Regions from separate parts of the Levilactobacillus yonginensis genome, predicted to be linked through region 1. Evidence: predicted binding sites of a transcription regulator. Region 1 holds the regulator's gene; each other region holds the start of a gene.
What was found. The regulator Rex, encoded in region 1, represses fermentation and respiration genes when NADH is low (regulators of the CRP and FNR family bind a similar motif). The targets are predictions, from matches to a motif close to TTGTGAANTANTTCACAA.
Positions count from the first base shown of each region.

Region 2: the regulator Rex is predicted to act here: its motif matches at 1,003-1,020, upstream of AB3Y94_RS10355 (NAD(P) transhydrogenase subunit alpha).
Region 3: the regulator Rex is predicted to act here: its motif matches at 1,095-1,112, upstream of AB3Y94_RS07730 (NAD(P)-dependent alcohol dehydrogenase).
Region 4: the regulator Rex is predicted to act here: its motif matches at 811-828, upstream of adhE (bifunctional acetaldehyde-CoA/alcohol dehydrogenase).

Region 1 is NZ_OZ061549.1:1,004,211-1,006,417, forward strand. It holds gene AB3Y94_RS04970 (redox-sensing transcriptional repressor Rex) at 464-1,102, opposite strand; gene AB3Y94_RS04975 (ABC-F family ATP-binding cassette domain-containing protein) at 1,573-2,207, shown strand, end outside.
Region 2 is NZ_OZ061549.1:2,237,499-2,239,705, reverse strand. It holds gene AB3Y94_RS10355 (NAD(P) transhydrogenase subunit alpha) at 1-984, opposite strand, end outside; gene AB3Y94_RS10350 (YbaK/EbsC family protein) at 1,275-1,742, shown strand; gene AB3Y94_RS10345 (sulfite exporter TauE/SafE family protein) at 1,967-2,207, shown strand, end outside.
Region 3 is NZ_OZ061549.1:1,617,444-1,619,650, forward strand. It holds gene aldA (aldehyde dehydrogenase) at 1-896, shown strand, start outside; gene AB3Y94_RS07730 (NAD(P)-dependent alcohol dehydrogenase) at 1,137-2,207, shown strand, end outside.
Region 4 is NZ_OZ061549.1:1,872,487-1,874,693, forward strand. It holds gene AB3Y94_RS08840 (glycerophosphoryl diester phosphodiesterase membrane domain-containing protein) at 1-497, opposite strand, end outside; gene adhE (bifunctional acetaldehyde-CoA/alcohol dehydrogenase) at 915-2,207, shown strand, end outside.

The sequences.
Region 1 (2,207 bases):
TAGCACTGTTAGCACTTGACTAACATAAGTGCTAATCACAATATCTAATATATGGTTTTTTTCGCTAAAAATCAAGGAATTTGACAAACTATTTTGCAACCGTTTCCGGAAATGCCTTAGCACCCATGAAAGCTCGCGAAAAATTAAATATTTGATAGCCGTTGACCTTTGTTTGGGGCTGAAGGCTGAAAAATAAACTACTGGTGTCAGCCCAGCATTAGCAACATTGCTACGACCAAATCTCTTCGCACTACGACGATCAGAGATTCCGCCTGTTATGGGGCCTATGCCACCATAGCTGATTAAATGACCCACTCCGTTTCCTAATTTAGGTGCTAGCACGATTGCTACAGCAGGTTTGACTAGCCTTCAAAGCTTTCAATTCTTCGTCAACGCAAAAAAAGAAGCCATGATTTTATCACGGCTTCCCCTCACCTAAGTGACGCATTGCAATACGCGTTGCTTAGTTTTTATCGTTATAATGTTCCAAGAAATAGATCAACGTTTGCAACTCGTTGGTCAAATCAACGTTTTGTACCCGAATGTTTTTTGGCACCGTGATCCGCAGTGGTGTGAAGTTCAAGATACCCTTGATACCACCAGCAATGGCGTTGTTCGTTACCTCTTGTGCAACGGGTGATGGCACGGTCAAAATTGCCACTTCAATCTGTTGTTCTTCCAGCTGCGTTCGTAAATCAGTCATAGGATAGATCGGTACCCCACTCTGAATGGTGTTTGCGATGTCTTCATTCACGTCAAAAGCTGCACTGATCCGAACATTACTGTCTTGGTGAAAGTTGAAATTCAACAACGCGTGACCCAAGTTACCAACACCGATCAAGGCAACGTTGGTCAAGCGATCTTGGTTCAAGATCTTCTTGAAAAACTTCAATAAACTTTCGACATCATATCCGTAACCTCGTTTACCTAGGGCACCGAAGTAGGAAAAATCACGCCGAATAGTTGCAGAATCAACTTTAACGGCCTCTGATAGCTCGGTCGATGAAACACGTGTCTTGTCCGCGTCCAGCAAAATATTCAGGTAACGGTAGTAAATTGGTAACCGTTTAGCTGTTGCGCGGGGAATCTTTTGGTCTGTCAAATGAGGGCCCTCCTAATCAATAGCACTCGTTGTCACTCCGTAAATGACAACATACACTTTAAATACAATCCGATTGTGAAATTAACTTTCTTAAAGATTATAGCATAACCACTCGTCTTGTGAAACAAATTGCAAATATTTTTCACAATTTTTTACAAATTTCGGTCTAGAGTCAGAATATGATAAAATAGATTGTATTGGTAACCATTGTGCTTAGCCCCCACGGCTGGTAGCGTCCCATCGCGGTTTACTCGCTGATTACGGTTCGCAATTACTCACCAAAAAGCGCTTGATCAAGTCTCAACTTGTCACATCTAAATTCTTCACTAACTTTAATAAACTTGCCATAACTAATTAAGGGACTCAAGTCTTCAGCCGTCATTAAATTTACCAGCAGTGGTAATTCCCCGCTGGCATCCCTTCCAAAAAAATTAAAATTGAATTTTCGAACATAAGGAGGTTGGTTCAACGTGATTCTATTACAAGTGCAACAAGTGACGCGTCGGTTTGGTGCCACCGTTTTATTTGAGAATGTCAGTATGGATGTCCCTGAACACGGTCGAGTCGCTCTCGTTGGCCGTAACGGCGCGGGTAAGTCGACTCTGCTCAAGATGATTGCCGGAGAAACCCGGCCTGACGTTGGCCAGATCACCACCAAGCGTGGCCTGACAATGGGCTATCAAGCACAAAATGCTGGCCTGGCCTCCACCAAAACCGTTTGGAACGAAATGCTGAGCGTCTTCGCAAAACTCCGTGCCATGGAAAATCGGATTCACGAATTAGAAGTCGATATGAGTGACCCCACCGTCATTGCGGACGAAGAACGCTTTCAACAGGTCAGTGCCACTTATGATCAATTACAACAAGACTTCAGCGACCAAAATGGTTACGGCTATCAGGCCGAAATTCGCGGCGTATTGCATGGATTTGAATTTGGTGAGGAATACTATGACAAACCCATCAATGAACTATCCGGTGGTCAGCGAACTCAGCTTGCCCTGGCGAAACTCCTATTGGAACGCCCCGACCTCTTAATCCTCGATGAACCCACCAACCACTTGGACGTTGAAACCTTAACCTGGTTGGAAGGCTACCTGCAGGGGTA
Region 2 (2,207 bases), 1.2 Mb from region 1:
CATATCAGAAGCTGAAGCTGGTAACTGACTAGCCATGTCCCCAGCACCAACGATTTGGGCACCATTGGCCGTGGTAACCGTTTCGGCTGGTTTGGAACCAGCGACGTTACCACCTAAGTCACTAGCAGCTAAGTCAATGAACAAGGTCCCGGGCTTAGCTTCGTCCACGGACTTCTGAGTAACCAGAACTGGTGGCCGCCGTCCAGGAACCTGGGCAGTAGTGATAATCACATCGTTTTGTGCAATGAACCCGGCTAATTCTTCTTGTTGTTGTGCCGTTTCTTCAGGAGTTAAGGCCCGAGCGTAACCGCCTTCACCAGAACCCGAAACGGACGTCGTCAAGAAGGTTGCCCCTAAGGATTCGACTTCACCACGTGAGGCTGGCCGAATATCATAGCCAGACACCATGGCACCTAACCGGTTAGCGGTCCCAATTGCTTGCAACCCAGCAACCCCGGTCCCTAAGACCAAGACTTTAGCTGGCTTGGCAGTACCGGCAGCGGTGATCATCATTGGGAAATACCGAGAAAAATGATCAGCAGCCATCAGCGCCGCCTTGTATCCAGCTACACTGGACTGAGAACTCAAAACATCCATCGTTTGAGCCCGTGACGCGGTCCGTGGCAAGAGTTCGAATGACAAGGCATTGATCTTCTTGGCAGCTAATTTCTTAACGAAATCAGTATCAGTTAGTGGTGCCAGCAGCCCGATCAAGCTCTGTCCCTCACTCATCTGATTGACAACCTCACTAGATGGTTGGTTGACCGTTGCAATAATTGTGGCCTCTTTAATTGCCGTTGCTTGGTCAACCACTTTGGCACCGGCATCTGTATAAGCAGCATCCTGATAAAAGGCACGACTCCCAGCGTCTTTTTCAACTAAGACCTGGTAGTCACTTTTAACGAGTTTGCTAACAACCGTCGGCGATAATGCAACCCGATTTTCATTGGGTGCCTCTTTTAAAACCGAAATGGTAATTGGCATTCAATCCATCTCCCTTTTTTGAGAATCACTTCACAATTTAACTATAATTCATTCTGCGTCACAAAACAATGGTTCGAAGCTGACAAAAAAGAAAACGGTCTCATCCCTTGTTTGCAAAGCTATCGTGTCGCGGTTTCATCCTTGAAAGATTTCCAAACAATTTTTGTGAAATCGGTTGCCCACTTTGCTAATTTTTCCTTTGATGGGTTCCTTTATCGGCCAATCTATTGCATAATGAACCCAACTACTTATATGTCCAACGACCTATCTATTAATGGGAGGGATTCAGCATGTCCTTAGAAACTGTCACGACCTTTTTTGAGCAACTAAACTTAACCGATCGGATCACCGAGTTTGACCAGTCGACCGCAACCGTAGCCGATGCCGCCGCTACCCTGGGCGTCCGGCCCGACCAAATCGCAAAAACGTTGGCTTTAAAGCTTAAGGAAGGTCCCATCGTTATCGTGGTCAAGGGAACCGCCAAGATTGCCAACCCTAAGTTCAAGGCTGAATTCCACCAAAAGGCCCACATGGTACCTTTTGATGAACTGGAAGACCTAATTGGTCATCCCGCCGGTGGTGTCTGCCCGTTTGGCCTAAAACCCGGGGTGGGGGTCTACTTCGACGTCAGCTTAAAGGATGAAGACGTGGTTTACCCAGCCGCTGGCATCCCAGATGCCGTGGTCAAGCTGACCGTCGACGAGATGGAAAAGTACGCCCAACCCCTAAAGTGGATCGACATTGTGAAGGAAGATTAGGCACTGTACCTTTTAATACACGTCTTAGCAAGCTACAATTAACGACAAGTCAGGTTTGGGACAAAAGTCTCAGACCTTTTTTGACGCTCTGCGCGTAGATGGTCGAAACGTGAGGCAACTGGCATAACGCGCAATTAGTCTACCTGACAATCTACTCCCCGTTGACAACCCGCCCCATTTCACCCAAACTAGACGGGAGCTTTCTTATTAAGGAGGGATCCTCGGTGACCTGGTTATGCATTATTCTCCCCGCCTTATTGGCGGGATTGGTGCAAGGACTGACAGGCTTCGGTGCTGTCATTATCATGATGATCTTCTTCCCATCGATTCTCCCCATGGCCCAAGCAGCCGGAGTTGGTGGCGTCATTATGTTGGCTAGCGTGCTTACATTGGCCTTTCGGTATCGCCAACATCTACATTTCAAACGAATCATTATTCCCTTTATTATCTACGCAATGGTTGCCA
Region 3 (2,207 bases), 610 kb from region 1:
AAATCTGTGAAAAGGTTGGTATTCCTAAAGGCGTTGTTAACATCGTTACCGGTCCCGGAGCCGTCATTGGTGATGAACTTTCCAAGAACAAGAAGATCGGTATCATTAGTTTGACTGGTTCCGTGAACTCCGGAAAGCGGGTCATGGCAGCGGCAGCTACCCACATGGCCAAAGTTTCTCTGGAACTCGGTGGCAAGGCTCCTGCCATTGTCTGCAAGGATGCCGACATCGATTTGGCCGTACAATCCATCATTGATTCTCGGGTCGATAACAACGGACAACTTTGCAACAACTGTGAACGCGTTTACGTTCAGGAAAGCATTGCTGACAAATTCACGAAGGAGTTGGCTCAGAAAATGGCTGCCGTCACAGTTGGCGATCCAATGGCGCACGAAGACATTGGCATGGGTCCGCTGATTAACCAAGCTGCACTGGACAAAGTATCTGGCATGGTTGATCGAGCTGTTGCGGCCGGCGGCAAACTAGAAACTGGTGGCCACGTAGTCAAGATTGCCAAGGGCTTCTACTTTGAACCAACGGTTATCAGTGGTGTTAAGCAAGACTCTGAAATCGTCCAAGATGAAATTTTTGGCCCCGTTCTGCCAGTCTTAACCTTCAAGACGCTGGATGACGCCATTGAAATGGCCAACGACAGTGACTTTGGTCTGACCTCCTCCATCTTCACCGAAAACATCGACAACGCTATGCGGGCTTCTCGTGAACTAGAAGATGGTGAAACCTACATCAACCGGTTCAACTTTGAAGCCATGAATGGCTCCCACTCCGGCTGGAAAGAATCTGGCATTGGTGGTGATGACGGGAAGCACGGGATCGAAGAATTCCTGAACACTCACGTCATCTATCTGCAAGGTCACCCAGAGAAAGCCCAAGGTTAATACCCGTTGAAAAACGATAAGCCGCTTTCGGATTATCGTTTTTCTATGAACGTGACTGATCAAACAGCTATTTCAAAGTTTTCTAATACAATTCTAATCATCAGAAACGGTTGTTATACCTGGCTTTTGCGTAGTTGCTTGGTATGAAACGAGTTATGAAAGCGCTTGCTTTTTAATCTCATTGTGTGATAATGAACATTGTAAAAACAAACACATATCTAATAAAACGAGGTGCCAATTATGAAGATTCAAGCTGCAGTTGTTGATAAGCAAAATGCTGATTTTGATATTCGTGATGACGTTGAACTAGCTGACATGGGTCCTGACGACATTCAGGTCCACATGGTTGCCAGTGGGATCTGCCACTCCGACGAAGCCTTACGGACTGGGGTTGCGGTTATCGACTACCCTATCGTGTTAGGTCACGAAGGCTCCGGGATCGTTGAAAAGGTTGGTCCAGAAGTTACCCAATTCAAGCCAGGCGACCATGTCGTCTTGAGCTTCTACGGTTGTGGTAATTGCAAGAGCTGTCTGAAGGGTATTCCAACCCAATGTGAAAACTACGCTGCAAACAACCTATCTGGTGTTCGTCCAGATGGGAGCGCCCACTTCACTGAAGCTGGCCATAACGTTGCCGACATGTTCGACCAAAGTTCCTTCACTTCAACTACGGTCGTTCGTGAACGGAACGCCGTTAAGGTCGACAAGGATTTGGACCTGCGGAAACTCGGGCCTCTAGGTTGTGGCTACGTTACTGGTTCAGGAACTGTTCTGAACACGTTGAAGCCAAAGCCTGGTGACACAATTGCCGTCTTCGGGACTGGTGCCGTTGGATTGGCTGCTATGATGGCCGGTCGGATCTCTGGTTGCACCAAGGTCATTGCCATTGATATCGTGGACTCCCGTTTGAAATTAGCTAAGGAACTCGGCGCAACTGATGTTATCAACAGCAGCAAGGTTGATGACGTTGTCAAAGCCGTCCAAGACTTGACTGGTGGCTATGGTGTCAACTACGCTGTTGATACCACTGGGGTTGCTGCTGTTATCAGTAACTCCATCAGTGCCTTAGCACAAGGTGGGACTTCCGCCGCAATCGCTGTGACGAACCACCACATCGACCTGGATACTTGGAACGACCTCTGTGTCAACGACAAGAAGGTTGTTGGGGTCAACATGGGTGACTCAATTCCTCAAGTTGATATTCCTCGTCTGATTGAATTCTACAAGTTGGGCCAATTTGATTTCGATAAGACTGAAAAGTTCTACAAGTTCAGTCAAATCAACGAAGCCAATGCTGACTCCGTTTCTGGG
Region 4 (2,207 bases), 870 kb from region 1:
TTGTTCATGAGATAGCTGACGATGAATGAAGGAATCTTGGCCTTGTTGAGCAGGGGCGTGGTAAATAACTCGCTCCCAAACGGCATGATGACAATAAAATAGCCAATAAAGAATAAAAAGGTACTGGGTGAAGCGCCCGCAATACTGCGGAACGTTTCATTCAAAACAGTTTTAGAGGAATCTGGTCGACCACTGCGAATGTTGATAATTCCCAGTAACAGGTAAGCGAATTGCCAGTAGATCAGTGTGATGATCGCGAGGAGAATCAGTATCAGACCAGCGATAGCCAGTGGGTGTTGAAGCGTGATGGCAACGATGTTGGTATAGGAAACATAAGGAACGCGTTGCCATTTCATAAGTGCTGCGGTCAACCAAGTGAACGCAGGGACTGCTAAGTAGCTAATGACTAAGTTGGTTACGAAGACTAGGGTCACATAACTCCCCCAGTGTTGGAAAAAGTGGTGGGTTGCTTCCCGCCAGAACCGCCAAGCTTGCACAGTTCTCAGCTCCTCTCAAGTGGGCTCGGTGCAATTCTAGCGTGAAAGACGAACTAGGTGGACACCATAGCCTGGTTAATACCTCTACTTTAGCATATCCCATCGCCGTCCTCAGAGAAAATTAAGATGTTTCGTAGGTGATGAGACCAAACGGGGAAATGCCAGCAGTTATAATGAAAACGTTTACAATTAATGGTGATTTAATTCACATATGTTTTCAGCCTAGGCTTTCTGAATAGTATATGGTACATCCTGCACAGACAGTGTGATGGGAAGCTTGACGGAGCACCGGTTAAGTAATCAAATAAATTAATTGTGATATTTTTAACAAAAAGGTCTTGCAGATTTTCAGAAACATGGTAAGATTATATTCGTGAAGAAGTTAACAAAGATGTTTTCAAAAACGGAGGCATGGATATGTTAAAAGACGTGAAAGAGAATTCTAAATTAAATGTAAAAGAAAGCGAAGAAACTGTCGATCAAATGATCGATCGGCTCACGCAAAAAGCCCACGACGCCCTGTGCGGCATGGATGATTTCACCCAAGAACAAGTTGACCACATTGTTCATCAAATGGCCATCGCTGGCTTGGACCACCACATGGCGTTAGCTAAAGCGGCCTATGAAGAAACTGGTCGTGGTGTGATGGAAGACAAAGCGGTTAAAAACATGTTTGCCACTGAAGAAATTTGGCACGCAATTAAAAACGACAAGACGGTCGGAATTATTAAAGATGATCGTGAACGACAATTGATTACGGTGGCTGAACCCCTAGGAATCTTAGCCGGGGTTACACCAGTTACGAACCCGACTTCAACCACACTGTTTAAGAGCTTGATTGCCGTAAAGACTCGGAACCCAATCATCTTTGCGTTCCACCCACAAGCCCAAAAATCTTCCGTCATGGCTGCCAAGGTCGTTCGGGACGCCGCGATTGCTGCCGGGGCACCTGAAGGCGTTATTCAGTGGATCGACAAGCCTAGTTTGGAAGCCACGACGGCACTGATGAATCACCCAATGGTCGCCAGTGTTCTGGCTACCGGTGGTCCTGGGATGGTTAAGGCAGCTTACTCAACTGGTAAGCCCGCCTTAGGGGTTGGGCCTGGTAACGGACCTGCCTACATTGAAAAGACGGCTGATATCAAACGGGCCGTTTATGACATCGTGTTATCCAAGACGTTTGATAACGGGATGGTCTGTGCTTCTGAAAACAGTGCTGTCATCGACGCTGAGATTTACAACGATGTGAAGCAAGAAATGCAAGACCGGGGTGTTTACTTCATTAAAAAAGCTGACGAGAAGGCGTTGGCCGATGCAATGTTTGTACCAAATGGTGGGGTCAAGGGACCAATTGCCGGTATGTCAGCACGCAAGATTGCCGATCTGGCCGGCATCAAGGTGCCAGATACCACCAAGGTCTTAGCAGCTGAAATCACCGGAGTTGGTGAAAAGTACCCACTTTCTCGTGAAAAACTCAGTCCGGTTATTTCCGTATATAAGGCCAGCAGCCAAGAAAAAGCCTTTGACCTCTGCAATCAGTTGCTGCATTTCGGTGGGCTAGGGCATACGGCAGCTATCCACACGAAGGACGATGACTTGGCCACTAAATACGGCATCGTCATGAAAGCCAGTCGGGTGTTGGTTAACACGCCATCCGCTATTGGTGGGATTGGGAACCTGTACAACGAAATGGTGCCTTCCTTAACGTTA